DNA from 3 places in the Bradyrhizobium sp. B039 genome. Region 1 is predicted to be linked to each of the others. Evidence: riboswitches for the same ligand, from Rfam matches in the RefSeq annotation. Region 1 holds a riboswitch; each other region holds the start of a gene.
The links. A riboswitch is a leader RNA that binds a small molecule or an ion and turns the genes downstream of it on or off. The one in region 1 is predicted to bind S-adenosylmethionine.

Region 1 (10,560 bases):
ACGCCCGTCCTGATTAGCCGAGACGGCGCGTCTCGCCAAGCGGTTTGGCGCACCTGGCCGGACGGTTGTTAACGTCCTGGCAAGATTTTGGGTGCGCCGGATTGTGGCGGTGTTATGATCTCGCGTCTGGGGGATACGTGCACTGAGTGGGGCGTGTGCATGGTGGGGCGTGGCTATACGATATTCGATACGGCCATAGGGCGCTGCGGCATCATCTGGAGCAGCACCGGCGTGGTGGCCGTGCAATTGCCGGAGGCGCGGGAGATCGACACCCGCCGCCGGATCTTCGCGGTCCATCCCGAGGCGCGCGAGCAGCAGCCTCCGCTGAATACCGAGCTTGCGATCGAGGGCATCGTGGGCCTGCTGCAGGGCAGCGATCCTGATTTTTCCGACGTCAGCCTGGATGCCGGCGGCGTGCCCGGCTTCAACCGGCGGGTCTACGAGTACACCTGCACTATCCCGCGCGGGGAGACGCGCACCTATCACGAGATCGCCAAGGCGCTGGGGGCCTCCGGCGCGGCGCATTCGGTGGCGCAGGCGGTCGCGAAGAATCCCTACATGCTGATCGTGCCCTGCCACCGGGTGCTGGAGGCCGGCAACTACACAGACCGTCTCTCGCCCTATGGCGGGGTGATCTCCAAGCGGCGGCTGCTGGCGCTCGAGGGTGCCCATCCCGTCGCCAGCAAGACGCTGTTCGAGGTGTTGCTGCCCGTTGCCCCGCCTCGGGCGCCCACCTAGATAAGGTCGCATGGATGCGACCACGCTGCTGACGACACGCTCGATCACGGTCTCCGAGTTCCGCTGCGATGCGGGGCCGGACGACACGCCGTTCGCGGAGTGCCGCACCGGGCATTCCATCGCCTATGTCCGCTCCGGCAGCTTCGGCTGCCATTGCCGCGCCGGCTTCTTCGAACTGGTGGCAGGCTCGATTCTGGTCGGCGCCCCCGGCGAGGAGTACACCTGCACGCATGAGCATGTCAGCGGCGACGTCTGCCTGGGCTTCTTCTTCAGCGAGGACCTGGTCGATGCCCTCGGGGGACGGCACGAGATCTGGAAGGTCGGCGCGACACCGCCGTTGCCCAAGCTGATGGTGCTGGGCGAGCTCGCCCAGACGGCGGCAGATGGCAACAGCGATCTGGGCCTCGACGAGATCGGCCAGATCCTCGCCGGCCGTTTCGTCGATGTCGTCTCCGGCAAGGCGCGCAAGCCGGCCACGCCCACCGCACGCGACCGCCGCCGCGCCGTCGAAGCCGCGCTGTGGATCGACGCCAACTCGCATGCCGAGGTCGACCTCGAACAGGCCGCGCGGCACGCGGGACTGAGCCCGTTCCATTTCCTGCGGCTGTTCTCGGCCGTGCTCGGCGTCACCCCGCATCAATATCTGGTGCGCTCGCGGCTGCGGCACGCCGCGCGCCTGCTCTCCGAGGACGACATCGCGGTCACCGACGTCGCCTATGACGTCGGCTTCGGCGATCTCTCCAATTTCGTCCGCACCTTCCATCGCGCCGCCGGCGTGTCGCCGACGAAGTTCCGGCAGGCGTCGAAGGGCGAGCGCAGGATCTTCGGGGAACGACTCGTCCTCAACTGAGACACACGGGCCGCTTCGCCAGTAACAGTCTGTTGACCAGACGGGTGCGATGCACTGGCACTTGCGGTACCCCGCGCGGTATTACAACCGAAGGGCGATTTGGCGCTCCTTCAAGGCGGCGAGCCGGCAAATGGACAGGACCTCGATTGACGTGATTGCGACCACGCTGATCGCGCTTGTCGTCGGCCTCGCCTTCATCGCGGGCTGTGCCGTCTATTACGGCCGCCAGATCAGCTCGCGCAGGATTCCGATGCAGTGGGACACCGACGGTCAGCCGGCCTGGTTTGCACCACGCCTCGTTGGGCTCTGGTTCAGCTTCGGCGTCACGGCGGCCCTTTCCATGTTCCTGCTCGTCCTCGCCCTTCATGCACCGCAGAAGCTCACAGCCCTGATCGTCGCGACGATCAGCGTGATTGGAACGAACATGTGGGTGCAGGTCTATCACCTGAAACGGGTGGTCCGCTGGCAGGCGGAGGCACCGGCGAACTAGCCGGGCGAGATGCGCAAGATTCTCCAAGAGCGGCTTGCCTTCAATTGACTAGGTTCGTCTCCGGCGTGCGCCACGCGCGGCGCGCTTTGCAATGGAGACGAACATGTACGACCACATCGGACTTCGCGTAGCCGATCTCGATGCCGCCACGCGCTTCTACACCGCGGTGCTGGCGCCGCTCGGCTACGTCCTGTGCTCGAGCGGCGACGGCTATGCCGGCTTCGGGCCGAAGGGCGCGCCGGCGCTGTGGCTGCACCTGAACAAGGGGCGGAAGGCCGACGGCGCGCATATCGCGTTTCGCGCCGGGAATCATGACGCGGTCAAGGCGTTCCACAGCGAGGGGCTCAAGAGCGGCGGACGCGACAATGGCGGCGCGGGCCCGCGCAAGGACTACAGCCCGACCTATTATGCGGCGTTTCTGATCGATCCGGACGGCAACAATGTCGAGGCGGTTTGCGTGTGAGCAAGCGCCCCACGCACGAGCATTCGTAGGGTGCCACGTGCGACGGTGCCGATGAATGGTAGGCACGGCGCGCGAAGAGCGCGCCTTTGCCCACCCTACGACCCCTTCAACCAAGGACACCTTCATGGCCTCCATCCACAACGACATTCCCCTCAACGCCCCTGCGCGCGAGGTCTGGGACGCGGTGCGCGATTTCGGCGCGCTGCATCAGCGGCTGGTGCCGGGCTTCGTCACGGCCTGCACGCTCGATGGCGATGCACGCATCGTCACCTTCGCCAACGGCTCCGTCGCGCGCGAGGTGCTGGTCGATTGCAATGATGCGCGGCAGCGCCTCGTCTATGCCATCAACAACGAGCGGCTGAAGCACTACAGCGCCTCGGTGCAGGTGATCGCCGAGGGCGATGCGCGGTGCCGCCTGGTCTGGATCATCGACATGCTGCCGAACGAGCTTGCGCCGTATGTCCAGGGGCAGACGAAGGAAGCCGTCGCCGCCATGCACAAGGCGTTTCCAGCCGCGGCCGCCTGACTGACCTCTGTGACTTTTCTCACAGAGCCCTCGCCTCCTCGGCCGTAACCATGGCTGCGTGCGTCCGGTTGGCTCCGCTCTTCCGGCGAAGCCACGCACGCGAGGAGCATGCCATGAGAGGTGCGGACAAGGTGATCTGCCAGGCGGCCGCCGTGCTGCTGCTGTTCTCGGTCGCGAGCACGCCGGCGGAGGCGCAGCTCGCGGGCTTCGGTGGCGGCGGAGGCGCCGGCGGCGAGGACATGATGACCCAGATGGCGCCGATGCTGGAGATGATGAAGGCGAAGATGGGCAAGCGCCGCTTCGCCATGCTGATGCAGACCATGGGCCCGATGATGAGCCGCATGATGGAGAATGGTGGTGGCGGCTTCGGCGGCATGATGGGCGGCGGTGGCCTCGGCGGCAGCAATCTCGGCGGCGGCTTTGGTGCGCCCAATTATGGCGGCTACACCCCGATGGGCGGTGGCGGCTACATGCCAACGGGCATGGGCGGCGGCGACATCATGGGCATGCTCGGCGGCACCAGTGGCGGCGACATGATGGCGATGATCCCGCAGCTGATGCGGCTCGCCAATGTCGGCGGTGGTGGCGGCCATCGCCGCCACAGGCATCGCTAGTCCGCGACGCCTGAGAGAGCCGGCCTGATCGCGGGCTTGCTCTTGCGCGGTCCCCAGCGCGTCAGCACCACGCTGGAGCACGACAGCAGGCCGAGCACGACCATCGAGCTCGCGGCCAGCCAGAAGAAGCTCTGCGCGGTCACCTCATGTGTCGACAGCCACCAGCCGGTCGCCGAGATGTAGATCAGCCGCGCGGTCTGCGCCAGCACCGGGCCGATCACCTTGGCCGCGCCTTGCGAGGAGAAATACATCGTCGAGGCAAGGCCGATGAAGGCGTAGAACGGCGCCACCGTCGACAGATATTGGTGACTGGCCGCGCGGACGGTCGCGCTGTCGGTGAAGATGTTGACCCAGAGATCGGGGAAGAGCGCGACCAGGCACGCCGGCGCACCGACGGCGACGAAGGCGCTCGCACCCGCGATCCAGGCAATGCGCCGGGCGCGCGCGATGCGGCCGGCGCCGACGGCCATGCCGACCATCGGCACCGAGGCGATGCCGAACGAGAACGCGATCGAGGTCAGCAGGAATTCGAGCCGCGCACCGATGCCGTAGCCGGCGAGGATCGCGGTACCGAACTTCGCCAGCATGTGGGTGAAGATCGAGATCGTCAGCACCGATTGCAGCGGCGAGAAGCAGGCGATGGCGCCGACCTTCAGGATGTCGAAGAACATCGCCCATTGGATGCGGAGGCCGCGCAGCTTCGGGACGACGCGCGCGCGGCCTGAGAACAGGTACCAGCCCATGACGCCGATGTTCATGCAATAGGCGATCAGCGCGCCGGCCGCGACGCCGCGCATGCCGAACTGCGGTACCGGTCCGAGCCCGAGACCCAGCGTGCCGCCGAGCACGATCTGCCAGGCCGCGGAGTTGAGGATCAGGAACGAGGGCAGCCTCATATTGCCTGTGCCGCGCAGCACGCCCGCCATGGTGTTGAGCAGCCAGGGCAGCACGGCGCCGCCGAAAAACACCTGCGTGTAGGCGATCGCGTGCGTCAGCACATCGCCGCGGCCGCCGAGCATCTCGAGCACCTTGGGCCCGAAGATCAGCATGCCCAGCATGAAGACGAGACCGAACGTGACGCCGATCAGCAGCGCATGCGCGGCGAGCGTGCCGGCGCGCTCGCGATCGCCGGCGCCGAGCGCGCGTGCGATGGCGGAGGCCACCGCACCGCCCATCGCGCCGCCCGACATCGTCATGGTCAGGATCACGGTCGGAAACACCAGCGCCATCGCGGCCAGCGCCTCGACGCCGAGCCGGCCGATATAGGAGGTCTCCGCGATCACCGTGCAGGTGCCGGCCGAGAGCGCGATCACGTTCGGCCAGGCAAGCCCGAGCAGCGTGCGCAGGATCGGTCCGTCCATCAGCGCGCTCCTCACCGGCCGCGGAGGCGGCGGCAGCGGGCGCTCTTGTTCATCGACCGGGATTTCGGCGATGTCGGACATGTCCTCTCCCGGGCACGAGCGCCATTTGCGGCGCGGCAATGACTAGATGTGCCAATGAATTTCTTCGCGCAGAAGGCGCAGCGAGAAGCTTGTTAGCACGGCAATTGCCGATTCCTCCTGCGCCTGATGCAGGCGTGCCCTGCGGCAGCGCATTTCAGCCCGTGGAATTGCGGTCTCTCGTCTCCCTCTCCCCGTTCTTACGGGGAGAGGGTTGGGGTGAGGGGCCGCGTCCGCGAAAACGATGCGAGTTGGACTCGCGGAGAGTCCCCCTCACCCGGATTGCATCTTCGATGCAATCCGGCCTCTCCCCGCACGCGGGGAGAGGCGAAGTGGCCGCGCCGTTCTCGTCACCCAATCGTCCAGACCAGCGGCGGACGGCCGCCTGCGGCCGGGCGCATGCGGATGCCGATATGCCGGCCGCAGCCGGCAGCCAATCCCTCGAACAATCCCTCCAGCACCTTGGCGCAGGCGCGGTGACAATCAGCGACGTCGTCCATCAGCTTCCAGCTCTGCTGGCGGATTTCGAAGGTGCCTTCGGACTGCGTCATCTCAGCATTGTCGTCCTGGGCAGCGAACAGCGCGTTCAGGAACGATGCGAATTCCCTCGCGCCGCCGCGGCTCGTCGCGAGTGCGGCCGCTACCTCGTCGAAATACTGCATCCCGATCAGCTTGCCGGTGAGATGCAGCAGATAGCCGGCGTCTTCCGGGCCGAACAGCTGCACCATCACGGGCGCGGCGGTGCGGACATATTCCATCGCATAGTTGCGATAGGCTTTTTCAAGCCGCGGTTTCGGCCAGCTCGCGACCGGCAGCGCCGGCGCGGTCTTCGCATCGAACGGCGGCGCTTCCAGATGCCGCGCGAACACCAGGCGCTGGTCGAGTTCGAGCGGATGGTCGTATTGATGATAATAGCCTTCGAGCCCGTCCTGGCCGTCGACGCTCTGCTTGGTGCAGACGAAGCCGAGGCGAAGATCTCCGAGCGCAACCCCGTTATTGGCGTGCCAGCCGCGCAGCATCGCGCGTGAGACTTCGCCCGGCACGCCGCAGATCGCGGTGCCCTTCCAGATCCAGCGCGGCGGCGGATAGCGGATCCAGGCCTTGACGTCGCTCTCATACATGTATTCGACATGCACGCCGCCGATCCAGTTGGAGAGGTAGTGATATTGCGCAGCCGCGACCGCCGGCGGCAGATGGCTGAGCCCGAGCTTTTCCAGCCCCGGCAGGAAGCGCTCCTGCTGCTGACGGCGGAACACGCGGAAGACGAACTCCGCGGCATCCGCGGTGCCGCGCCGCGTGACGACGGTGAGGATAAGGCCGGTGAAATAGGCGTGATAGAGATCGGCGACCGCGCGCCAGCGCTTCCATTGGGCTTCCTGCGCGGAGTCAGCTGCGGCGGTCATGTTCGCTCCCGGCTTGTTGTTTTACGGGAGTGTGTCATCGCGGCTGGGGCGGCGCAACCAGCCACAGACTCGGTGTCATCGCCCGGCGAAGACCGGGCGATCCAGTATTCCAGAGACAGTTATGATTGAATCGAGACGCCGCGGCGTACTGGATGCCCCGGTCGAGCCGGGGCATGACAGTTGGAGATGTCGCTACACCCGAAAATGTTTCGAGAGCTTCAAGCCCTGCGCCTGGTAGTTCGAGCCGATGCGCTGGCCGTACATCGCGTCGGGGCGGGCGAGCATCTTCTCGTAGACGAGGCGGCCGACGATCTGGCCGTGCTCGAGGATGAACGGCACCTCGCGCGAGCGCACCTCCAGCACGGCGCGCGATCCCAACCCGCCGGCACCGGCATAGCCGAAGCCGGGATCGAAGAAGCCGGCATAGTGCACGCGGAATTCGCCGACCAGCGGATCAAACGGCACCATCTCGGCTGCAAAGTCGGGTGGCACCTGCACGGCCTCTTTCGAGGCGAGGATGTAGAACTCGCCGGGATCGAGGATCAGGCTGCCGTCGGGCCGGGCCGAGATCGGCTCCCAGAAGTCCTCGACGGAATAGCCGGAGCGGCGATCGACATCGACGACGCCGGTGTGGCGCTTGGCACGGTAGCCGACGAAGCCGCTCGCCTTCTCGCCGGAGAGATCGACGGAGACGGCGACGCCGCCGGCCAGATCGGCATCGTCGATGTCGACAAGGCGCTCGGACGCATGCAGCGCATCGAGCTCGTCGGCATTGAGGATGGCGTCACCGGTGCGGAAGCGCACCTGCGACAGGCGCGAGCCCTCGCGCACCAGCACCGGAAATGTCTTCGGGCTGATCTCGGCATAGAGCGGGCCGTGATAGCCGGCGCCGATCATGTCGAAGCGGCGGGTGCCGTCGGCGATCACGCGGGTGAAGACGTCGAGCCGGCCGGTGGAGCTCTTGGGGTTCGCAGCCGCGACGATCTCCGGCGGCAGCGCCAGGCTCTCGAGCAGCGGCACGATGTAGACGCAGTTGGTTTCCAGCACCGCGCCGTCGGCAAGGCTGAACTCGTGCAGCTTCAATTCGTCGATGCGCTCGGCCACCGTGGCGCCGGGACCAGGCAGGAAGCTGGCGCGGACGCGATAGGCGATGTCTCCGAGGCGGAGGTCGAGGCTCGCCGGCTGGATCTGGCTTTCGACGAAATCGTATGCGGGCAGGATGAGGCCCGCCTCCGCCATCGCCGCGATCATGCGGTCGGGCAGGATACCATTGGCGTCGGCGGCGATCGTGAAGCTCAACCGGGGGTCCTCGTCAGGGGTCAAACGCATCCGGACGTGCGGGAAATACTAGCCTTTTACGGCTATCCGATGGACGCCTTGACGGAAAGGCCATTGCGGAATATGAGCATCACTTATCCCGTGGTGATTTGAGCCGGCCGGCTTGCAGCCACGTTAAATAAGTCGCTAAACAGGCCGGGGACCTCTGTGATCCCGGCCCGTGGATATATCCAGGCCGGTTTTTTTGTGACCGTTTTCGACGAGACGGTCATGTCGGAGGTACCTATGTCGAAGTCGCCTGCCACTTACCGTCCCGAAACCCGCCTGGTCCATTCCGGCACCCTGCGCTCGCAATTCGGCGAGACGTCGGAGGCGCTGTTCCTGACCCAGGGCTACGTCTACAACAGCGCCGAGGAGTGCGAGGCGCGGTTCAAGGGCGAGGATCCCGGCTTCATCTATTCGCGTTATTCGAACCCGACCATCTCGATGTTCGAGCGCCGCATGATCGAGCTAGAAGGCGCCGAAGCGGCGCGTTCGGCGGCGACCGGCATGGCCGCGGTGACGACCGCGATCCTGGCGCCGCTGAAGACCGGCGACCACGTGGTCGCCTCCCGCGCGCTGTTCGGCTCGTGCCTCTACGTCATTCAGGATCTGTTGCCGCGCTACGGCATCGAAACCACGCTGGTCGACGGCCTCGATCTCGACCAGTGGCAGCGGGCCTTGCGGCCGAACACCAAGACGTTCTTCCTGGAGAGCCCGACCAACCCGACGCTCGACGTGCTCGACATCCCCGGCATCGCCGAGATCGCGCACAAGGGCGGCGCGCGGCTCGTCGTCGACAACGTGTTTGCGACGCCGATCTGGCAGAGCCCGCTCGCGCTAGGGGCCGACGTCGTGGTCTATTCCGCGACCAAGCACATCGACGGCCAGGGCCGCTGCCTCGGCGGCATCATCCTGTCGTCGGAAGCCTTCGTCGCCGAGCACCTCCACAATTTCATGCGCCAGACCGGGCCGTCGATCTCGCCGTTCAACGCCTGGGTCTTGCTCAAGGGCCTGGAGACGCTGGCCGTGCGCGTGCGCGCGCAGACCGACACCGCGGCACGCGTTGCGGAAGTGCTGGCCGGCCATCCGAAGATCTCGCGATTGATCTATCCCGGCCGCGCCGATCATCCGCAGGCAGCGCTCGTGAAGAAGCAGATGCGCGGCGGCTCGACGCTGGTCGGCTTCGAGGTCAAGGGCGGCAAGGCGGCCGCGTTCCGCGTGCTCAACGAGCTCAAGCTTGCGAAGATCTCGAACAATCTCGGCGACGCCAAGAGCCTCGTCACCCATCCGGCGACCACGACGCATCAGCGCCTGAAGCCGGAAGACCGCGCCGCGCTCGGCATCAGCGAGGGCTTCATCCGCTTCTCCGCGGGGCTGGAGCATGCGGACGATCTGATCGAGGATCTGACGGCGGCGCTGGAGAGGGCGTGAGGCGATCGAGCTCCGTAGGGTGGGCAAAGCGAAGCGTGCCCACCATTCACCACCGAGCTGGCGATAGATGGTGGGCACGGCGCGCGAAGAGCGCGCCTTTGCCCACCCTACGGCTACGCAGCCGAACTACATCGGCCGGTACGCCCGCACGTCCCCGGGCACGTTGACCCCGAGCTTGATCTGGCCGACGGAGCGGATGATGTCGTCGCCGAGGAGCTGGGCGAAGCAGGCATAGCCCCAATCGTTCATATGCAGGCCGTCGGCGATCACGAAGCTCTCGACCGGGATCGATTGATTCTCGTGCCAGTCGCGCATCACCTCGAAGCGCGGGAAGATGCCGACGTGACGGAGCTCAGCGACCTTGCCGAGCAGCTTCACCATCTTGCCGGCACTCTCCTTGCGCTGGTTGACGGCCGGCGAATATTGCGGATCGACGAGCACGATATCGGCGCCGCCGGCGGCCTGGATGCGGGCGATGCCGTCCTCGACCATCTTGGCGGTGTCGCCGGGATCGAGATTGCGCAGCACGGCGTTGGTGCCGACCTGCCAGATCACCATGTCCGGATGCACGTCGATCACCTCCTTCTGGAGGCGCTTCATCATCTCGGGCGCGTCCTCGCCGCCGACGCCGGCATTGATGACGGTGATGTCCGCGGTCGGATATTGCCGGCGCAGCTGCGCCGCAAGACGGTTCGGATAGTTGAAATCGGGCGAGCTTGCGCCGTAGCCGGCGGTCGACGACGAGCCGAACGCGACGATCACGACAGGCTTGCCGGCGACGAGCTTGCCCGCGACATGCGGCAGCGAGCCCATCGCCTTCGCGCCGCCCTTCGGCGGCAGGCAGGGGACGCGGTTGAAGACGTCACCGGCGGATTTCGCGACCTGCTTCACCTTGTCGATGGCGCGCGCGGTGATGCCGCGCTGTTCGGGAGATGTCGCGGCGACGGTGGTCTGGGAGGGCGATGCCGGAGCGGGATTAGCGGCCTGCGCGGGCGCGGGCGTTGCCTGCGCGGCCTGCGCCTGCGCGCGCGACTGCGAAACAGGAGTCAGCAACAGCAGCGCCGCCGCCACGGGTGCTGCCAGCCATGCCGTCAGGCAAAAAGGGCGGATAGAACTCATTAACACTAGACCTCAATTTTGCTGCTGGGCCGGCCCCAGATGGGCTGCGTCGATCACGAACTGTGCCAACGCCCGGCCAAGGCAATCGTGGACCTGTTTCGCGAGCTCAGGCCCGCGGGACGGGCTGAACAGGTCGAACTGACCCTGATCATTCCACTGCCGCATGA
Region 2 (10,560 bases), 1.3 Mb from region 1:
CGGCACCACGCAGGCCGGTATGCGTGCCTTCAAGGGCGTGCCGTTCGCAACCGCGCCGCGCTTTGCCAAGGCAATGCCGCCGAAAGCGTGGACGGAGCCGCTCCGCTGCACGGGCTACGGTGCTTACGCGCCGCAGCCGGGCCATCTCGATCATGCGGACGAGGCTGCCTGTCTCAGCCTGAACATCTGGACGCCGGCAGAGGCCGATCGGCCGCTGCCGGTGCTGGTCTTCATCCATGGCGGCGCCTTCGTCACCGGCGGCGGCGCCGACTATGACGGCGCATTCCTCGCCGCGCACGGTCCGGCGGTGATCGTCACCATCAACTACCGGCTCGGCCCGCTCGGATTCCTGCAATTGCATCGCCTTGGGCTCGGCGAGGCCAACAACCTCGCGATCTCGGATTCGCTCGCCGCGCTCGGCTGGGTGCGCGCCAATATCGCGGATTTCGGCGGCGATCCTGACGCGATCACGCTGTCCGGCCAGTCGGCCGGCGCCTCGATGGTGATCGCGCTCGCAACCCTGCCGCAGGCCAGAGGCAAGTTCATTCGCGCCCTCGCGCTCAGCGCGCCCGGGCGGAACATCATGAGCGCCGATCATGCCGACGACGTTGCACGCCGCGTGCTTGCCGAGCTCGAATTAGCGCACGACCCAACCGCGATTGCCTCTTTGCCACTGCCAAAGCTCTTCGCGGCGGTGGAGCGCGTCAGTCGCAGGCTTGCGGACGAGACCGAACAAGGCACCGTGTTCGGCCCGGTGCTCGACGGAATCGTGATTCCGCGCGAGCCGCGGGACGTCTTCGCCGAAGGAACCTTGCGCGACATTCCGCTCTGGCTCGGCTCCTGCCGCGACGAGATGGTGATGTTCCTGAAGAGCACGCCGCCGGCCGCGATGATCCGCACCACCGAACGACAAGTGCGCGCCGCAGTCGGCGATGCCGGCTGGCAACGTCTGCTGGCGTATTACCGCGCCACAGCGCGCGTCGACGAGGATCCGTACGAGGCGCTGCTGTCCGACGCGTTCTGGCATCGCCCCATGGCAGATCTTGCGCGGCTTCATGCCGCGGCTGGCGGCGCGGTGTGGCTGAGCCGGTTCGACCATCGCCCGGCGCTGGAGCCGTTCCTGTCGCAGGGGCCGACCCACGGTGCCGACAATGCCTGCCTCTGGGCGCACCCGCCGGATTTCATCGACCGCCCGATCCTGAAGCGCAAGGGCGGGCCGATGACGCCCGAGGATATCGAGGTCGCCGCGCGGTTTCAGGCAAGCGTGCTGCGCTTCGTCACATCCGGCGCGCCCGACATCGCGGAAGCCTGGCCGCGGTTCGAGCCGGCCAAGGAGCCGCTCGCAATCTTCGGCCAGCCGTTCCACATTGTGCCTCTCAATGAAGGCGTGCGCTCCCGCCTGTGGGCGGAGCTATCGGCCCAACGCGGCGCGCCGCAGGCTCCGGCCGCGCGAGCGAAGATCGGTTGATCGCAGCACCTTGGTCATGTAAGCGTTCGTCCAGCGCCGATTTGATCCTCAGCTTGCGGGCGCTTCTAAAAATGCAGCTAAAGAGACCCGCTATCCCTGCATCGTCCCGCATTGGGTGAATCGTCGGCCATCTCGAATGGAGAGGCCAAGTGAAATTTGCTGCCATCGCGGATGTGCACGGAAATCGTCCGGCGCTCGAAGCCGTCCTTGCGGACATTGCTGCGCTCGGCATCAACGAGGTCGTGAACCTGGGCGACCATGTTAGCGGTCCGCTCGAAGCGGCCCGAACGGCTGACCTGCTGATGGAGCGAGGCTTTCCGTCCATCAAGGGCGATCAGGACCGCATTCTCGTGGAGCTGTGGCAGGCCGGCACATCGGCGCGCAGCGATTTCCGAGAGCTCGAACGCAAGCATTTCGAGTGGATGGCAAGCATGCCGTCCACGCTCATGTATAGGGGGCGGGCGTTCCTGTGCCATGGATCGCCAGGGAATGATGCTGCGTTCTGGCTCGACCACATCGCGGGCGACGGCTGCCCGCGTCCGAGCCGGATTGATTCTATTGAGGCCGGCGCCGAGGGGATCGACGCCGAGATCATCCTGTGCGCACACACGCACATTCCGCGCGTGGTGCGTCTGAAGGATGGCCGGCTGGTCGTCAATCCCGGCAGCGTTGGATTGCCCGGTTACGACGGGAAGATGCCCGTTCCCTACGTGGTCGAGGTCGGCACCCCTCATGCGTGTTACGCAATTCTGGAGCATGCCAACAGAGGCTGGTCCGCGACGCTCCGCTACGTGGCCTACGACACCACGGCCATGGCAGCATTGGCGCGGGCCAGGGGAATGCTCACCTGGGCGAGCGCGATTGCAACGGGCTGGGTGCAGCGGGATCACCTGTAATCTGCTTCACACGCGAATGCGCCGAGTAACGCTAGATGAAGTGAGGCCTCGCTTCCGCGCGGCCCGCTTCGGAGCTGGCGATGATTGCTGCACTGGCAAGAGCAATATCCCGCGCGACGGGAACCAATGTCGATGTCGAGACTCTGAAAGTCGTCGTCATATTCTCGGGAGCGGGCCTGCTGCTCTCACTCGTTGCTGCAATGATCTACGGACAGGCTGTCAACGCCGCCTTATTTTAGGCTCCTGCGCGTTCATCGCGCGCCTCGCCGCCTGTCCCGGCTGGTTCAGCGCAGGAACGGCACGGGATGGGCCGCGCGATGGAAGAAGTTGATCAGGGTGTTGATGTCGAACACCGGCAGACCCGACACCTCGGCGACGTCCCGCGAGAATGGGCACATGTTGGTGCACTCGAACAGGATCGCGCCGGGATTTTTGCAGGACGCCATGAAGGCTTCCGTCATCTCGATCATCTCGGCGCGCAGCACGTCAGTGTCCAGCTCTTCGCGGCCGAGAATGTAGGTTGCGGGAAACTGCGCATCGGGCTTCATGCCCTGGATTTGAACGAGAATGTCGTCCGGCGACCAGCCGACGCCGCGGAAGTGCCCTTCGTTCATGTGGTGGCCGCGTTCGGTGAAGATGCCGATGACCTTGCCGGGCGGGAGCATGGCGTGGATCAGCGGCGCCTGGATCAGGCTCGAGGTGAAGACCGGGATGTTCACGGCAGCCGCGAGCTGCTTCTGGAACGGCGCGAGGAAGTCGCAACTCGTCGTTATCGCTTTGACGCCGTCGGCTTCCAATTCGCGGGCCGCGGCGATGAACGGCTCGAGCAGGGTCGGATCGGGCTGGTCGCCCATGATCCTTGTGGCGTGCGCGCCGCGCACGATCTTGTAGCGCACCGGGAAGTCGTAGGAGAGCGCGTTGCCGATGTCGCCGCGCGGGCGCGGGAAGCGGGTATCGAGCATCAGAATGCCGATCGTCTCGCCGTAATTCGTGAAGCCGCCGCGGAGTTTCATGGTTCGTCCCACCGATTCGGGATGGTCGTGGCCGGCAGTCTAATGCGTTTCGTGAAACCGGCTGAGGAGGGACTTCCGCCGTTCGCTGCGCGGCTGGCGGATCATCTCCTCTGGCGTACCGATCCCGGCCATGACGCCATCATTCATGAAGCCGACGCGGGCTCCGGTACGGCTTGAGCACCGCGAATCCCCAGACATACATCGCGGATTGGCGCTCAGAACTGCACTTCGCCGGGAATGTCGTCCGCGCCGAGACCTACGGCTTCGAAACCCTTCAACATCCATTCGCGGGTCTGGCCCAGCGAGCGGTTGTAGTCGGCCCAGGCGCTGAGGAAGTCCTTGTAGCGCCGGTCGCTTTCGGCGCGGATGCCCATGTTGGTCGGCAGCGTGAGCAGCGGACGTGGCACCGCGAGCTCACCGAGCGTCGGGTTCTTCTTCAAGGTCGCGACCGAAAGCACCGCCAGCGAAATGTTGCAGTCCGCGCGTCCGGTTGCGACGGCGAGGATCGCCTCGTTGCGCTCCTTGAAGCCGAGGATCGTCGCCTTCGGGCAATAGCGGCGCGCGATCGTCTCGTGGGTCGAGCCGATGTCGACGGCGATCTTGACCTCGGGCTTGTTCAGCTCGGCCCAGGTTTGCGGCTTGGCAAAACCCTTCTTGGTGATGACGGTGAAGGAGTGCACCAGGATGGGCGTGGAAAAGTCGATGACCAGCGAGCGCTCCGGTGTCGGGTTCACGGCGAAGGCAAGGTCGATCTTCTCGGCCTGGAGATCCAGGATCTGGTTGCCCCAGGTCGATTCCAGCGTCTCGACCTTGGCACCGAGCTTGCCGGCGATGTCGTTCGCCATGTCGATGCAGGCGCCCGACCATTGATTGGTGGTGAGGTCCTTGTGGAAGTAAGGATCCTGGCCGGCGATGACGGCGATCCGCAGCACGCCGCTCTTCTTGATCCGTTCGAGCGTCGAGCCCGGCGCGGTGTCGGCCTTGGCCGAACCGGTTGCGGCGATCGCGGCTCCGGCGAGGGCGACAGTGGTGAGTGCATCCCTGCGATTCATGGCAGTCTCCTGGGCAGTCGCTTCTGGACATTCGAACCCGGCGTCTGGACTATTTCTGTATTCAGATTAAAATGCAATACGGTATTTTAAACTGGACAGGAAAGACAGGCCCGTGCGCGCTCTCTTCGTCGATGCCAATGACACCCTTGCCGCGGTGACCGAGAAACTGCTGCGCGGGGACAGCCTTCCGGTCGGCATCAACCGCAACCCCGCGATCACTCCCGACGACCTGCCACGCCTTCTTGACGGTGTGGAGATCATGATCGTCGACCATACCGCGGTGCCGACGGCGATTGCCGCGAAATGTCCTGCCTTGAAGCACGTCGTCTTCCTCGGCACCGGCGCGCGCAGCTACATGAATCCGGAGGAGCTGGGCCAGCGCGGCATCTCGGTTCACACCATCAAGGGCTATGGCGACACCGCCGTCGCCGAATGCGCGATCGCCCTGATGTGGGCCTCTGCAAAGAGCTTCGGAGAGATGGATCGCGGCATGCGCGAGGGCAATTGGCTGCGTCGCGATGCGCTGCAGCTCACCGGCAAGACGCTCGGCCTGATCGGCTTCGGCGGCATCGCGGCGGAAGCCGCGCGCATGGCGCTTGGCTGCGGCATGAAGGTGATCGCCTGGAACAGATCGCCGAAGACGCATCCGGGCGTCGAATTCGTCCCGCTGGAGAAGCTCCTCGCGGACAGCCACGTCGTCTCGCTGCATCTGCTCCTCAACGACGAGACCAAGGGTTTCCTGTCGCGCGAGCGCATCGGGATGATGCGCCCGGGCAGCATCCTGATCAACACCGCGCGCGGCGCCGTGGTCGACGAGGAGGCGATGTGCGATGCGCTGCGTTCGGGCCACATCGCCCATGCCGGCCTCGACGTCTTCACCGTCGAGCCGCTGCCCCCGGGCCATCCGCTGACCAAACTGCCGAACGTGACGCTCTCGGCGCATTCGGCGTTCCGCACGCCGGAGGCGAGCGATAACCTGATCGGCGCGGCGCTGGATCATTGCCGCCGCATCATCGCGAATGGGCGGTAGTGCAAACAGCAGGGGCGGGCATGACGCCTGCGCAGGGAGCGGGAAGCCTTTCGATCTTGCACCTCCTGTTGGCCTGTCCTACGCCACCTGCGAACGAAATTTCCGCGAGGCGCTCGAGCGTGTCGCCAAAGCCTGCAGGGAGCTGTCATGACCATTCGTAACACCCGCACCGGGGGCCAGATCCTGATCGATCAGCTCGTTGCCCAAGGCGTCGAGCGCGTTACCTGCGTGCCGGGCGAGAGCTATCTGGCGGCGCTCGACGCACTGCATGACAGCCCGATCGACGTCATGATCTGCCGCGCCGAAGGCGGCGCCGCGATGATGGCGGAGGCCTATGGCAAGCTCACGGGGCGTCCGGGCGTCTGCTTCGTCACCCGCGGCCCCGGCGCGACCAATGCCAGCCACGGCGTCCACATCGCGATGCAGGATTCGACGCCGATGATCCTGTTCGTCGGCCAAGTCGATACCGGCATGCGCGAGCGCGAGGCGTTCCAGGAGCTCGACTACAAGGCCGTGTTCGGCACCATGGCGAAATGGGCGGTCGAGATCGATCGCCCCGACCGCATTCCGGAACTGGTCGCGCGCGCCTTCCGCGTCGCGATGCAGGGCCGTCCGGGCCCCGTGGTGATCTCGCTGCCGGAGAACATGCTGACCGAGACCGCCGCCGTCGCCGATGCCATGCGCATCGAGCCGGCGGTGAGCTGGCCCGCGCCCGCGGACATTGAGCGTGTCAGCGCCATGCTCGCGAGCGCCAAGGCGCCGCTCGTCATTCTCGGCGGCTCGCGCTGGACCGATGAGGCGACCAGGAGCATTGCGCGCTTTGCCGAGCGGTTCGACCTGCCGGTGGCGACCTCGTTCCGCCGAGCCTCGCTGATCGACGCCGACCATTCGCATTATGCCGGCGATCTCGGCATCGGGCCGAGCCCGGGCCTGAAGGCGCGCATCGACGGCGCCGATGTCGTTCTGCTCATCGGCGGCCGCATGTCGGAGATGCCGTCCTCGTCCTACACGCTGCTCGACATTCCGACCCCGCAGCAGAAGCTGATCCACGTGCATCCGGGCTCCGAGGAGCTCGGCCGCGTCTATCAGCCGGCGCTCGCGATCCAGGCGACGCCCGCCGCGTTCGCCGCGGCCGTCGAGACGCTGAAGCCCTCCGGGGCGGTTGCCTGGAAGGGCGAGGCGGCCAAGGCGCATGCCGATTACCTCGCCTGGACCGAGAAGGCGCGCGAGCTGCCGGGCACGTTCCAGTACGGCCAGGTCATGACCTGGCTGCGCGACCGGCTGCCGAAGGACGCGATCGTCTGCAACGGCGCCGGCAATTATGCCGGCTGGATCCATCGCCATCACCGCTTCCACAGTTTTGCCTCCCAGCTCGCCCCGACCTCGGGCTCGATGGGGTACGGCGTGCCGGCGGCGGTGCTGGCAAAGCGCCAATATCCGGATCGCACCGTCGTTGCCTTTGCCGGCGACGGCTGCTTCCTGATGAACGGGCAGGAGTTTGCGACCGCCGTGCAGTACGACGCGCCGCTCGTCGTCATCGTCGTCGACAATTCGCAATACGGCACCATCCGCATGCACCAGGAGCGCGACTATCCCGGCCGCGTCGTCGGCACTCAGCTCAAGAACCCGGACTTTGCGATGTACGCCAAGGCGTTCGGCGGCCACGGCGAGCGCGTCGAGCGCACCGAGGAGTTCGCGCCGGCGTTCGAGCGCGCGCTGGCTTCGGGCAAGCCGTCGATCCTCCACTGCATCATCGATCCGCGCGCGATCTCGGTCGGCAAGGATTTTGTGCCGTCGGTGAAGGCGTAAGCGATGTCCGAAGGCCGCCACGTCGCCATCATCGGAGCCGGCGCGGTCGGTGTGATCAGCGCCATCGAGGCGCTGCGCGAGGGCCATCGCGTCACGCTGATCGATCCCGGCGAGCCCGGTGGCGAACAGGCGGCGAGCTACGGCAACGCCGGCTGGCTCTCCTCGCATTCGGTGATTCCGCCGGCCGAACCTGGCATCTGGAAGAAGGTGCCGTTCTATCTGATGGACCCGCTCGGCCCGCTCGCGATCCGCTGGTCGTATTTGCCGAAGGCGCTGCCCTGGCTGATCAAGTACCTGCTCTCGGGCTGGACCGAGGCGCGCGTGGAAAAGACCGCCTTCGAGCTCCGCGATCTCCTGAAGGACGCGCCGCTGCTGCACCGTAAGCTCGCGGAAGAAGCCGGTGTCCCCGAATTGGTCGAGCGCAACGGCGTGATGCATGTCTTCCCGTCGCGCGGCAACTTTGACCACGATCTCGGCTGGCGCCTGCGCAAGCGTGTCGGGGTCGAGTGGCTGGAGCTCAATGCCGACGAGATGCGTCAGCGCGAGCCGGACCTGCATCCGCGCTACAGCTTTGGCGTGGTGGTGGAAGAAGCCGGCCGCTGCCGCGATCCCGGCGCTTACGTTGCAGCATTGGCCAATCACGCGTTGGCCAGCGGCGCGAAGCTCGTGCGCGCCAAGGCGACGGGGCTGAAGCTGTCCGGCGACAAGCTTATTGCTGTCGTCACCGAGACCGGCGAGATTGCTTGCGATGCTGCGGTGGTCGCCGCCGGCGCCAGATCGAAGCAGCTCACCGCGTCCGTCGGCGATTCACTGCCGCTCGAGACCGAGCGCGGCTATCACGTCATGATCGAAAATCCCGAGTCCGGTCCGCGCAGCTCGATGATGGCGTCCGACGCGAAAATGGTCGTGAACTGGACCAACAAAGGCCTGCGCGCCGCGGGCACCGTCGAGATCGCCGGCCTCGAGGCCGCGCCGAACTGGAAGCGCGCCGAGATCTTGCGCGACCATCTCTTCAGCATGTTCCCGAAACTTCCGAGGGACATTCCGGCCTCGCGCATCAAGACTTGGTTCGGTCATCGTCCCAGCATGCCGGACGGACTGCCCTGCATCGGCCACGCGCGCGCCTCGCGCGACATCGTCTATGCCTTCGGCCATGGCCATGTCGGCCTGGTCGGCTCGGCCCGCACCGGGCGTCTCGTCGCCCAGCTTCTGAGCGGCAAGCAGCCCGAGATTCCGCTCGCGCCGTTTTCGCCCACTCGCTTCCTCTGAGGTCGCACCATGACCACTCCTGCCAGCTCATCCTCCCGCATCGCCCGTGGCGGCAAGGCCATCTATGGCGCGCCGCTCGGTATCCTGATGCTGGAAGCGCGCTTTCCGCGCATTCCCGGCGACATGGGCAACGGCACGACCTGGCCGTTCCCCGTGCTCTATCGCGTGGTGAACGGCGCCTCGCCGGAGAAAGTAGTGCTGAAGGGTGCGGCCGGCCTGCTGCCTGATTTCATCGACGCGGCCAAGGACCTGGTGCGGCTTGGTGCGGAGGCCATCACCACCAATTGCGGTTTCCTCTCGCTGTTCCAGAAGGAGATCGCGGCGGCCGTCGGCGTGCCGGTTGCGACCTCGTCGCTGATGCAGGTGCCGTGGGTGCAGGCGACCTTGCCGCCCGGCAAGCGCGTCGGCCTCGTCACGGTGTCGGGCTCGACGTTGACGTCGGCGCATCTCGAAGGTGCCGGCGTGCCGCTCGACACGCCGCTGGTCGGCACCGAGAACGGCAAGGAATTTTTCCGCGTCCTGATCAAGGCCGAGAAGGACGACATGGACGTCGGCTTGGCCGAGCGCGACGTGGTCGAGGCGGGCAAGCTGCTGGTCGCAAAGAACCCCGACGTCGGCGCCATCGTGCTCGAATGCACCAACATGCCGCCTTATGCGGCGGCGTTGCAGGCCGAGGTCGGGCTGCCGGTCTATGATATCTATTCCATGATCACCTGGTTTCATGCTGGACTGCGCCCGCGCGTCTTCGCCTGATTCCGGGTGTCGTAAAGCTCTGAACAAACGCTGCTAAGCTGTCCTTTGCATTGCAATCGTCTTCACAGCCCCGGTATATTGGGCTGTGTTCGGGCATGAATGCAGCTTATGAAAAGCAACGTGGAACTGGCTTCCGATAGCATCGTCGATCGCGTCTATGAGCAGCTCAAGGCGATGGCCGTGAGCTACGAGTTCAAGCCGGGCGAACGGCTCAACGAAGGCGAGCTGGCAAAACGCCTCGGCGTCAGCCGCACGCCGCTGCGCGAGGCGCTCAACCGTCTCAACACCGAAGGTTTCCTGCGCTTCACGCCGGGCAAGGGCTTCTTCTGCCGCGAGCTCGACGCACACGAGATCTTCGATCTCTACGAGCTGCGCAAGTCGATCGAGGTCGCTTCGGTGCGTCTCGCCATCAAGCGCGCCAAGGACGAGGATATCGACGCGCTCCTGAAATTTCTCGAGGCAACCGGTCCCGATCCCGGAGAGCGCTCCTCCGTGGAGCTGGTCGAGCTGGATGAGACCTTTCACGAACGGCTGATGGCGATGTCGAACAACGCCGAGATGCTGCGCGTGCTGCGCAACGTCAACGCCCGCATCCGCTTCGTGCGCTGGATCGACATGGACCGCGTCAACCGCTCCAACACGCAAGCCGAGCACCGCGCCGTCGTCGAAGGGTTGAAGGCGCGCAATGAGGAGGCCTGCGTCTCCGTGCTGGAGAAGCACATCGACCGCCGCCTCGACCGCATCACGTCTGCGATCAAGGAAGGCTACGCGCAAATTTACATGCCGGCCGCGAGGTCGGCGGCGAATTGAGCAGCAAGCCTCGATGATGGTGCCCTCCCTTCTCCCCTTGTGGGAGAAGGTGGCGCGAAGCGCCGGATGAGGGGTATCTCTCCGGGAATTACAAACGCGCATGAGTGCGCGGAGACAAACCCCTCACCCAAGTGAGCTCGCGTCAACCTGCGGTGATGCCCTCTCCCACAGGGGGAGAGGGCGCAGCAATGCGCATCGCGCTCGTATTAGATTCATCCGAAAGAGCGTCAGCTATACAATCCGTCGATACCAGATCGTGCCAGACGGTCAGAGCTTTCGCGCGCGAACGTCGCTAGTTTGCCGCTCGAATTTCACGGAGACAAGCGGTGCACAGCCCTCAACCTCATCTCGAAACGCGGACCAGTGACGATTGGCCGTCCGAGCTCTATCGCGTCCTGAAGGCCGTCGACGTCAGGCAGATGTCATACGTCCCGGATGCCGGCCACAGCCAGCTCATCCG
Region 3 (10,560 bases), 300 kb from region 1:
GGCGCCATCACCGCCGTCGCCTCGCGCCAGACGCTGTTCGCGACGCTGAATGATGTGGATTGAGGTTGTGCTTCTTCCTTCCCTCTTGTGGGAGAAGGTGAATAAACCGGACTCCACTTCGCCTCAAAACGTTTTAAAATCATCCGGGGAAGGGATTACCGACATCGCATGACCTCGCCGACCGACGATCGATCGCCGAAATTGCCGCGCGGCTGGCTGCGCGCAGCCGTGGTGTCGACGATCGCGTTCGCCTTCGTCGGCGCGGCGGCGGGCTTCATCGCGTTCCTGTCGCAGTTGCGCGGCGCCGAGATCGCGCCGGACCGCAAGGCGGACGGCATCGTGGTCTTGACCGGCGGCTCCTCGCGGGTGTCGGATGCCATGGAGCTGCTGGCTGCCGGCTACGGCAGGCGGCTCCTGATTTCCGGGGTGCATCCGACCTCGACCGCAAGCGACATCTCGCGGACCCTGCCGGAGAACCAGTCCTTCATGACCTGTTGCGTCGACCTCGACCGCACCGCGCTCTCGACCCGCGGCAACGCCGCGGAGGCGCGGCGCTGGGCGCAGGCGCGCCGGTTCAAATCGCTGATCGTGGTGACCTCGAACTATCACATGCCGCGCGCGCTGGTGGAATTCTCGCACGCGATGCCGGAGACGATTCTGATCCCGTTCGCCGTGGTCGGCGACAAATGGCGCGAGGAGCCGTGGTGGGCCTCGGCGTCCACCTTGCGGCTGCTGCTGTCGGAATATGTCAAATATATCGCGGCCGAAGTCAGGGTGCGGCTGGAGGATTTCGGGATTGACCTTTCGCCCGAAGTATCGGAGCAGCCTCCCGGGATGCAGCCGAAGCGGCCCGCCACTGCACAGGCCAATTGATCGGCAATTGATCGGATCGTCGATGTTCTTGATTTTCCTGCGCTCGCTCGTGTTCAACGTGCTGTTCTACGCCGTGCTGGTGTGTCTCGCGATCGTGGCGCTGCCGACCTTTGCAATGCCTCCGCGCGCGATGCTGACGGTCGCGCAATGGTGGGCGAAGGCGACGCTGGTCCTGATGCGGGTGATCTGCAACATCAAGGTGGAATTCCGCGGGCAGGAGAAGATCCCGCAGGGGCCGCTGGTGATCGTGGCAAAGCATCAGTCGTTCTGGGAAACCTTCGTGCTGCCGGGATTCTTCGACCGCCCGATCTTCATCCTCAAGCGTCAGCTCATGCAGATCCCGGTGTTCGGTCAGTTCCTGGTCAAGACCGGGATGATCGCGATCGACCGCAAGGCCGGCGTGAAGGCGCTGCTGGACATGACGCGGCGGGCGCGCGACGCGGTGCGCAGCGGCCGCCAGCTCGTGATCTTTCCGGAAGGCACGCGCCGCGCGCCGGGCGCGCCCTCCGACTACAAGACCGGTTTTGCGCAGATCTATTCGTCCTGCGGCGTGCCGTGTCTGCCGATTGCGCTCAATTCCGGCCTGTTCTGGCCGCGCCGCACCTTCATGCGCTATCCCGGCACGCTGGTGGTGGAGTTTCTCGATCCGCTGCCGCCGGGCCTGCCGAAGGACGAGTATCTCTCCCGCGTGCAAACGGCGATCGAAGAGGCGACCGACCGCCTCGTCGAAGCGGGCCGCAAGGAGCAGGAGCAGCTGATCGGTTCGGCGCCGAGCTACGCGCCGACTGGCAGCTAGCGGCTTTCGCGATCTTCGCTCGGAGCCGGCGCGTGCAGGGAATGCGCTTCCCCATGCAGCATCGTCGCGAGCTGATGCAGTTGCGTGTCGCGAAAGCCTTCGGCCTCGATCGCCTTCACCGTCGCCGTCACGTAGTCGCGGTTGGCCCCGGACTGGCCGTGCCCCTGGAGCACGTGGCGATGCTGATCGGCGAGCGACAGCCGGCCGGCATATTGCACGTGGCCGCGGTCGACGACATAGGCGAGTGCGGAGACGCGCTGCCGCGCATCGTTCTCCAGCCACACCGAGCGCATCACCTCGCGGTAGACCGACGTCACCTGCTCGCGTTCGCGCAAATAGGCGACGACGTCGGCACGGTTCTTTTCGGCGACGCGGAACGCGATGCCGCGACAGGCGCCGCCGCGATCGAGCCCGAGCACCAGGCCCGGCTTCTCCGGCGTGCCGCGATGCACGAAGGAATAGACGCAGAGCGCACGATGCTCGCCGACCAGCCGCGCCGGGACGCGCTCCTCGAATTCGAAGCCCGGCCGCCACATCAGCGAGCCGTAGCCGAACACCCAGAGGTCGCCGTTGGCTGTCGTGACGGAGGGGAGGGTGATTTCCGACATGGCGGGCACGGCTACCAGAACCGCGCCCCCAAGCGAAGCGAATTCTCCGCCTTTCGGAGCAAGCCAACCTCGCTTACATTTGACAAAATCTGAGGCCAAAGGGTCGCCGCATGTCCAATCTGACCGTTGCCGCAGGCCGCCGCCCCCGTTGGGGCCTTTTCATCGCACCCATTCTCCTCCTGATCCTCGCCGTCGCGTGGAGCTGCTTCTGGTTCTACGCCGCTTCGCAGGCCGAAATCGCCGCAGACGCCTGGCGCGCGCAGGAGGCCAAGTCCGGCCGCATCTATGATTGCGCCAAGCGCTCGATCGCGGGCTTCCCGTTCCGCTTCGAGGTCCAGTGCTCCGGCGCCAGCGTCGCCCTGGTCTCGCAGAACGCGAGCAAGACGCCGTTCACGGCGAGGCTCGACAACATCCTGGTCGTCGCCCAGGTCTACGATCCCAAGCGCGTCATCGCCGAATTCTCGGCGCCGGCGACCCTCACCGACGGCGTTACGCAAAACACCTTCGTGGTGAACTGGAGCAAGGGCCGCAGCAGCGTGGTCGGCCTGCCGGCGGTGCCGGACCGCGCCTCCATCGTGTTCGACGATCCCGTCATCAACCGGCTCGACGGCAGCGTGCAGGTGCCGCTCGCGCGCGCCAAGCAGGTCGAGCTGCACGGGCGCCTCGCGGACGGATCGCCGTCCGATCATCCCGTGATCGAGACCGTGCTCCACGTCGCGCAGGGCAGCATCCAGGGTGTTCACCCCTTGCTCGCCGAGCCGTTCGAGGCGGACACGCGCGCCAAGGTCACCGGGCTCTCCGACCTCACCCCAAAGCCATGGCCGCAACGCTTCCGCGAGATCCAGGCCGTCGGCGGCCATATCGAGATCGTGCAGTCGCGGATCCAGCAGGGCGAGATGATCGCGGTCGCGGCCGGCACGCTCGGGCTCTCGGCGAATGGCCGACTCGACGGCGAATTGCAGATGACGGTGACGGGCCTCGAGCGCGTGATCCCGGCGCTGGGTATCGAGAAAATGCTGGAAGAGGGTGTGCCGCAGGCAACCCTCGACCGCGTCGCGCCCGGCGTGAAGTCGCAGGATCTCAACAATCTGTTCGGCGCGCTCGATCGCGCCGTTCCCGGCCTCGGCAAGGTCATCAAGCAGAACGCCAATGCCGGCGTCGCCGCCGGCATCAATTCGATCGGCACCGAGAGCACGCTGGAAGGCAAGAAGGCCCGCAGCTTCCCGCTGAAGTTCGTCGACGGCGCCGTGCTGCTCGGCCCGGTCAAGGTCGGCCAGATTCCGCCGCTGTATTGAAACCTCTCTCGTCATTCCGGGGCGATGCGTAGCATCGAACCCGGAATCTATTTCGCCGCGTGCGCTGTGGCCCAATGGATTCCGGGCTCGCCCTTCGGGCGCCCCGGAATGACAGGAGCTACGGCTTCTTCAGCGCCGCATGCGGCCGGCCGAAGTCCGGCGCCGCCGAATCCTGGCCGATCTCGACGATGCCGCGACGGATGGCGCGGGTGCGGGTGAAGTGGTCGAACAGCGCTTCGCCGTCGCCGCGCCGGATCGCGCGGGTGAGTTTTGCCAGATCCTCGGTGAAGGTGCCGAGCATCTCCAGCACGGCTTCCTTGTTGGCGAGGAAGACGTCGCGCCACATCGTCGGGTCGGACGCCGCGATGCGGGTGAAGTCGCGGAAGCCGCCGGCGGAGAACTTGATCACTTCCGATTCCGTCACCTGCGCCAGCTCGTCGGCGGTGCCGACGATGGTGTAGGCGATCAGATGCGGCAGATGGCTGGTGATCGCGAGCACGAGATCATGATGATCCGGCGTCATCACCTCGACCTTGGCACCCATCGCAGCCCAGAAGGCGCGCAAGCGATCGGTGGCCGACGCGTCGACGCCTTCCGGCGGGGTGAGGATGCACCAGCGGTTGATGAAGAGCTCGGCAAAGCCGGAATCCGGCCCCGAGTGCTCGGTGCCCGCCACGGGGTGCGCCGGCACGAAATGAACGGTCTTCGGCAGATGCGGCGCCATGTCCCTGACGATCGCGCCCTTCACAGAGCCGACGTCGGAGACGATCGCGCCGGGCTTCAGATGCGCGGCGATCTCCTGCGCCACCGGTCCGCAGGCGCCGACGGGAATGCAGAGGATGACGAGATCGGCATCCTTCACCGCTTCCGCATTGGTCGCCACGACCTGATCGACGATGCCGAGCTCGAGCACGCGCGCGCGCGTCTTCTCCGAGCGCGCGGTGGTGACGATCTCGCCGGCCAGGCCCTGGAGCTTCGCAGCGCGCGCGATCGAGCCGCCGATCAGGCCGAAGCCGATCAGGGCGATGCGCTGGAAGTGCGGCTGTACGCTCATTTGCCGGCCATGAAGTCGCGCAAACCGTCGACGACGAGGCGGTTGGCCTCCTCGGTGCCGATGGTCATGCGCAGGGAATGCGGCAGGCCGTAATTCTTCAATGCCCGCAGCACGAGGCCTCGCTTCGTGAGGAAGGCGTCGGCGTCGTCCGAGGTCCTGCCCCTGTCGGTCGGGAAGTGGATCAGCACGAAATTGGCGACGCTCGGCGTTACCTTCAGGCCGAGCTTGCCGATCTCTTCGGTCAGCCAGTTGCGCCAGGTCTCGGTGAACTGCTTCGACATCGCCTGATGCGCGGCGTCCTCGATCGCGGCGACCGCGGCGTACATTGCCGGCGTCGACACGTTGAACGGACCGCGGATGCGGTTGACCGCGTCGATGATGTGCTCGGGGCCGAACATCCAGCCGATGCGCAGCGCGGCGAGGCCGTGGATCTTGGAGAAGGTGTGCGTCACCACGGTGTTCTCCGTGGTGGCGACGAGCTCGATGCCCATCTCGTAATCGTTGCGCGAGACGTAGTCGCAATAGGCGGCGTCCAGCACCAGCAGCACGTGCGAGGGCAGGCCGGCGCGCAGGCGCTTGACCTCGTCGAACGGAATATAGGTGCCGGTCGGGTTGTTCGGATTGGCGAGCCACACCAGCTTCGTCTTCGGCGTCACAGCCTTGAGGATGGCGTCGACGTCGCAGGTGAGGTTCTTCTCCTGTGCGATGACGTTCCTGGCGCCGACCGCCATGGTGGCGATCGGGTAGACCAGGAAGCCGTGCGTGGTCGAGATCGCCTCGTCGCCCTGGCCGAGATAGGTGTGGGCGAGCAGGTTGAGGATCTCGTCCGAGCCGGCGCCGCAGATGATGCGGTTGGGGTCGAGGCCGAAGGTGCGGCCGATGGCTTCGCGCAGCACCCGCGAGGTGCCTTCCGGATAGTCTTCCAGATGATCTGCCACCTTCTTGAAGGCCTCGATCGCCCTGGGCGAGGGGCCGAACGGCGTCTCGTTGGCCGAGAGCTTGAACACCTTGCGGCCCGGCTCCGGCACCGGGCTCTTGCCGGGCGTGTAGGGCGCAATATCGAGAATGCCGGGGTTCGGCACGGGGCGGGACATCTTCAACTCCGGAATGGCAGGCGGCTCGTAACTTACGATTTCGACCCGGTCGGGGGCACCGTATAGCGCGTCGCGTGGCTGCCGACGAGGGCCGTGGAGCGCACCGAGGCCCCCGCCTCGATCAGGGCAGCCTTGATCTTGTCGATGCTGCTCGCGCTCGTGACCGAGACCAGCAGCGCGGCGCCATCGAAGGCGGTATCGGGCACCGCCACGATGTCGGCGAGCGGCGACAGCGCCCGCGCGATCTCGGCATTCCACCCCGAGACGCGCACGCTGAAAGTCTCCACCTCCGTCACCAGGGCACTGTCGGCGACGCGCGAGATCGCGAACACGGGCAGCGCGGCCGGATGGTCGGCACGCTCGACGAAGGGCAGCCGCGCGATGATCTTCGGTGCGCCTTCTGCTTCCAGCTCCAGCCACCACGGGGTGCGGCTGGAAGTCGCCGAGACCAGCGCCAGATCGCCCTTGGATTTCGCGACCGCCTCGACCGCGGCCTGCGCGCTGAAATGCGCGACGTAAGGCACGGTGAAGCCGAAATGGAATCGCACGGAATCGCGCATCGCGGGCTCGCTCACCGAGATGTCGGCATGCACCGCGAACGGCGCCTGCACGTAAGTGAACGTCGCGATGATGACGCGCCAGATGCTCTCGACCGTGTCGAGCGGCAGGATGCCGCGATGGCGCTCCACGATCCGCCGCATCATGTCGGCCTCGCGCGCAGGCCGGAACGCCGAGCCCACCTCCTGGGTCTGCTTCACCTGGATCAGGCGGTCGATGATGTCGCCGCGCTGCATCAGGAGGCGATGCATGCCCTCGTCGATCGCGTCGATCTCCTTGCGCAATTCCTGCAACGATGGTGGCGCGGGCGGACGTTGGGACATATCTGGCAAGTGCTGTTGAGAGGCGTTCCAATGCGGGTCCATCAGGTCGGACCCGCCGCGGTCGATGTCTTGATTAGGCAGTCGGAGCGGCGAAAGCAAAGAGAAATGCAAAGGGAAATCGGGCCTTTTCGGCTGACGCGACGGGGACGAATTTGGTCAATCAGGACCGTATCTTGACGAAAACCGTCCAAGCCGTTAAGTTTTGCCTGTTCCGTGGTCATTTGAGCCGGCCGGCTTGCAGCCACGTTAAAAAACTCGCTAAACAGGCCGGGGACGCTTCCGATCCCGGCCGAACCTATCGTTCAGGCCGGGTTTTTTATGGCCTGATGCAAGTAGCGGTCTGAAGTCCGATCGCAAACGAGGTCGATGGTCAGATGGTTGGCGTCACGTCGATATCCAATCCCGCGATCAGTGCCGATGAGCGGTCGCATGAGGTGGATCATCCGAGCTCGCTCGTCGCGCATTTCGGCGCTGATCAGCCGTTGCCGCTCGACTGCGGCATAGATCTCACCCCGTTCCAGATCGCCTACCAGACCTATGGAGAGCTCAACGCCGATCGCTCCAACGCGATCCTGATCTGCCATGCGCTGACCGGCGACCAGCATGTCGCCAATGTGCACCCCGTCACCGGCAAGCCCGGCTGGTGGGAAACCCTCGTCGGTGCGGGCCGTCCGCTCGATCCGAGCCAATACTTCATCATCTGCGCCAATGTGATCGGTGGCTGCATGGGCTCGACCGGGCCGGCCTCGATCAATCCCGCGACCGGCAAAGTGTGGGGCCTGGATTTCCCGGTCATCACCATCCCTGACATGGTTCGCGCGCAGGCGATGCTGATCGACCGGCTCGGCATCGACACGCTGTTCGCGGTGGTCGGCGGCTCGATGGGCGGCATGCAGGTGCTGCAATGGACGGCGGCCTACCCCGAGCGCGTGTATTCCGCGCTGGCAATTGCCTGCTCGACGCGGCACTCGGCGCAGAACATCGCCTTTCACGAGCTCGGTCGCCAGGCTGTGATGGCCGATCCCGACTGGCACAATGGCGGCTACGCCGATCGCGGCATCCATCCGCATCGCGGCCTTGCGGTCGCACGGATGGCGGCGCACATCACCTATCTCTCCGACGCGGCGCTGCATCGCAAGTTCGGCCGGCGCATGCAGGACCGCGACCTGCCGACCTTCTCGTTCGACGCCGACTTCCAGGTCGAGTCCTATCTGCGCTACCAGGGCTCGTCCTTTGTCGAGCGCTTCGACGCCAACTCCTATCTCTATCTGACGCGCGCGATGGACTATTTCGACATCGCCGGCGACCATGGCGGCGTGCTGGCGAAGGCGTTCGCGGGCATCAAGACGCGCTTCTGCGTGGTCTCCTTCACCAGCGACTGGCTGTTCCCGACCTCGGAATCGCGCGCGTTGGTGCATGCGCTGAATGCGTCGAGCGCGCGGGTATCGTTCGCCGAGATCGAGACCGATCGCGGCCATGACGCCTTCCTGCTCGACGTGCCCGAATTCTTCGACATCGCCCGCGCCTTCCTGGAATCGGCCGGCAAGGCGCGCGGACTCAACGGCAGGGGTGGCTAGGATGTCAGTGCAGGAAGTGCTGCCGCTGGGCGGCCTTAGCGCGGAACAGTCCGGTCATTTTCGCGCCGACCATCTGCTCGTCGCCGAGATGGTCAAGCCGGGCTCCAAGGTGCTCGATGTCGGCTGCGGCGACGGTGATCTGCTCCAGCTTCTGGAGACCCGCGGCATCGACGGCCGCGGCATCGAATTGTCGCGCGAGGGCGTCAACCGCTGTGTCGCCAAGGGCCTCGCGGTGGTGCAGGGCGACGCCGATACCGACCTCGTGAACTATCCCGATGATGCCTTCGACTACGTGATCCTGTCGCAGACGCTCCAGGCGACGCGGCAGCCGCGTGTGGTGCTGGAAAATCTCCTGCGCATCGGCCGCCGCGCCATCGTCTCGTTCCCGAACTTCGGCTTCTGGAAGATGCGGCTCCAACTCCTGATCGGCGGCCACATGCCGCGCACCGAGAACCTGCCGGCGACCTGGTACGACACCGCCAACATCCACTTCTGCACCATCAAGGATTTCGTCGAGCTCTGCGACGAGATCAACGTCAAGATGGAACGCTCGGTGGCGCTCGATCTCTATGGCCGCCCGGTGCCGCTGAACCTGCCCTGGTGGGTGTGGAATATGTTCGGCGAGCAGGGCGTGTTTCTGCTCACGCGCGGGCAGGGGAAGTGACGCCGTAGGCGTCATTCCGGGTTCGCTCTTCGAGCGCCCCGGAATGACAGGGTAAACTATTGCGCCGCCACCGACCTCGGATCGCGCGCCGGCCAGCGACCTGCTTCCACCAGCGTGACGAACCGCTCCACGGTCTCGTTGAACAGCGCGGGCTCCTCGAGGTTGAGCACGTGCCCCGACTTCGGAAACATCGCGAGGCCCGCGGCCGGAAGATGCTTCTTCAGGAACAGGCTCGGCCCGACGCAAGGGTCATCCTCGTCGCCACAGATGATCAGCGCCGGCGTCGCGACGCCCCTGATCGCGTCCGTCATGGTGTAGATCGAGGGACGGCCGCCCTGGAAGCCGCGCATCGTGCGCGCCGATCCCCTGGCATCGTGCCGCGCCAGCGCGGCGTAGAAATCGGCGTGGCCGCGTGGGTCCTTGACCAGGAAGGGAATCCGGCTCGGCGCCTCGCGCGTGACTTTTGCCACCTCCGTGGAGCCGAGCGTCTCGAATTGCTCGGCATTGGCGCGGCATTGCCTGCGCCAGGCGTCGAGATTCTCGATCTCCGAACCGGAGCCGACGCCGGCGAGCGTCATCGACAGCGCCCGCTGCGGCGCGTTCAGTCCGATCTGGAGCGACGAATAGGCGCCCATCGAGAGCCCGACGAGATGCGCGCGGTCGATCCTGAGATGATCGAGCACCGCGAGCGCGTCGGTGTAGAAATGCGTGTAGGTGTAGACCTCGCCCTCAGGCACGTCCGACGGCGTGTAGCCGCGCGCCGAATAGGTGATGCAGCGGTGGCCGCGCGAGAAGTAGCGCATCTGCGGCTCCCAATTGGTGTAGTCGGCCGCGAACTCGTGCAGGAAGATGATCGGCGTTCCCTGGCCCGCTTCCTCGAAATAGATGCGGACGTCGTCCCTGGTCGTGGCGTGGGGCATTAACCGTTTCCCTCTCTTCTAGCCGCAGATGGAGGATCGCAGTTAATGCTGTTGTCCGCAATGCGGCAGCGTCAGGCCGGCACCGACACAAAATCAACCCAGCTATTCACCGGCACGGTGTCTTTTTCTCGCCACATGGGGCGGCTTAACGGCCCGAGGGATGTCGGCCACGCACGGGCCGGCTGGGAAGTGGGGGTGTCAACGAAGGATGACTAATGTTCGAGTTGTTTGCGTCTCGCCTGTCGCGTTGTGTTGTCGCGCTGGCGCTGTTCTTCGCGGCGGTCGCCGCGTTCTCGTCTCCGGCCTCGGCACGGCCGCATCGTCATAGCGCAGAGCGGCACGCTTACGCGCATCACGCCAGCAGATATCATCATTACCGGCACCAGGCCCGCAGTTCGCGCTTCGAGCGCAGCGCGGCGCAGTTGCAGGCCGGCGGCTTCATGGACACGCAGGCCAGCTACGATCCGAACGCCAATAGCGGCGGCATGGGTGACACGCGCTATCTGGGCGGCGGTGAAATGGGCATCGGTGGAAACGTGAGCCGCGCCGGCAAAGTGAGCCGCGCCCGTAACATGAGCCACGCTGTCAACAAGAGCAGCGCTGGCGACAATGGCAACGCCGGCAACATGGGTATGAGCAGCGGCTTCGGCGGCGGATCGGGCCTCGTGTCCGAGGCGCGCCGTTATCTCGGCGGCAACCCGACCGGGCGTGGCAGCCTGTGGTGCGCGCGCTTCATGAACATGGTGCTTGAGAAGACCGGCCACCGGGGCACCGGCTCGGACATGGCGAATTCATTCG

Region 2: it holds a riboswitch for S-adenosylmethionine, as region 1 does, so the genes downstream of both, AAFG50_RS33765 (metallophosphoesterase family protein) here and AAFG50_RS39930 (O-succinylhomoserine sulfhydrylase) in region 1, are expected to answer to the same signal.
Region 3: it holds a riboswitch for S-adenosylmethionine, as region 1 does, so the genes downstream of both, AAFG50_RS38365 (homoserine O-acetyltransferase) here and AAFG50_RS39930 (O-succinylhomoserine sulfhydrylase) in region 1, are expected to answer to the same signal.

What each region holds. Positions count from the first base shown of each region.
Region 1 is NZ_CP152416.1:8,447,202-8,457,761, forward strand. Features, by position in the region: gene AAFG50_RS39885 (methylated-DNA--[protein]-cysteine S-methyltransferase) at 160-738, shown strand; gene AAFG50_RS39890 (AraC family transcriptional regulator) at 749-1,588, shown strand; gene AAFG50_RS39895 (hypothetical protein) at 1,719-2,078, shown strand; gene AAFG50_RS39900 (VOC family protein) at 2,182-2,541, shown strand; gene AAFG50_RS39905 (SRPBCC family protein) at 2,666-3,067, shown strand; gene AAFG50_RS39910 (hypothetical protein) at 3,181-3,681, shown strand; gene AAFG50_RS39915 (MATE family efflux transporter) at 3,678-5,123, opposite strand; gene AAFG50_RS39920 (hypothetical protein) at 5,471-6,523, opposite strand; gene AAFG50_RS39925 (2'-deoxycytidine 5'-triphosphate deaminase) at 6,716-7,822, opposite strand; SAM riboswitch at 7,933-8,012, shown strand; gene AAFG50_RS39930 (O-succinylhomoserine sulfhydrylase) at 8,087-9,274, shown strand; gene AAFG50_RS39935 (SGNH/GDSL hydrolase family protein) at 9,401-10,393, opposite strand; gene AAFG50_RS39940 (lipolytic enzyme) at 10,406-10,560, opposite strand, start outside.
Region 2 is NZ_CP152416.1:7,107,514-7,118,073, reverse strand. Features, by position in the region: gene AAFG50_RS33770 (carboxylesterase family protein) at 1-1,468, shown strand, start outside; SAM riboswitch at 1,492-1,570, shown strand; gene AAFG50_RS33765 (metallophosphoesterase family protein) at 1,618-2,364, shown strand; gene AAFG50_RS33760 (hypothetical protein) at 2,445-2,603, shown strand; gene AAFG50_RS33755 (aspartate/glutamate racemase family protein) at 2,649-3,377, opposite strand; gene AAFG50_RS33750 (transporter substrate-binding domain-containing protein) at 3,593-4,429, opposite strand; gene AAFG50_RS33745 (NAD(P)-dependent oxidoreductase) at 4,542-5,459, shown strand; gene AAFG50_RS33740 (thiamine pyrophosphate-binding protein) at 5,607-7,268, shown strand; gene AAFG50_RS33735 (FAD-binding oxidoreductase) at 7,272-8,537, shown strand; gene AAFG50_RS33730 (aspartate/glutamate racemase family protein) at 8,547-9,290, shown strand; gene AAFG50_RS33725 (GntR family transcriptional regulator) at 9,411-10,100, shown strand; gene AAFG50_RS33720 (thiamine pyrophosphate-binding protein) at 10,427-10,560, shown strand, end outside.
Region 3 is NZ_CP152416.1:8,144,949-8,155,508, reverse strand. Features, by position in the region: gene AAFG50_RS38405 (ABC transporter permease) at 1-63, shown strand, start outside; gene AAFG50_RS38400 (YdcF family protein) at 169-873, shown strand; gene AAFG50_RS38395 (lysophospholipid acyltransferase family protein) at 896-1,669, shown strand; gene AAFG50_RS38390 (gamma-glutamylcyclotransferase) at 1,666-2,277, opposite strand; gene AAFG50_RS38385 (DUF2125 domain-containing protein) at 2,388-3,572, shown strand; gene AAFG50_RS38380 (prephenate/arogenate dehydrogenase family protein) at 3,691-4,626, opposite strand; gene AAFG50_RS38375 (histidinol-phosphate transaminase) at 4,623-5,720, opposite strand; gene AAFG50_RS38370 (chorismate mutase) at 5,753-6,601, opposite strand; SAM riboswitch at 6,805-6,884, shown strand; gene AAFG50_RS38365 (homoserine O-acetyltransferase) at 6,976-8,178, shown strand; gene metW (methionine biosynthesis protein MetW) at 8,180-8,842, shown strand; gene AAFG50_RS38355 (alpha/beta hydrolase) at 8,899-9,762, opposite strand; gene AAFG50_RS38350 (TIGR02594 family protein) at 9,978-10,560, shown strand, end outside.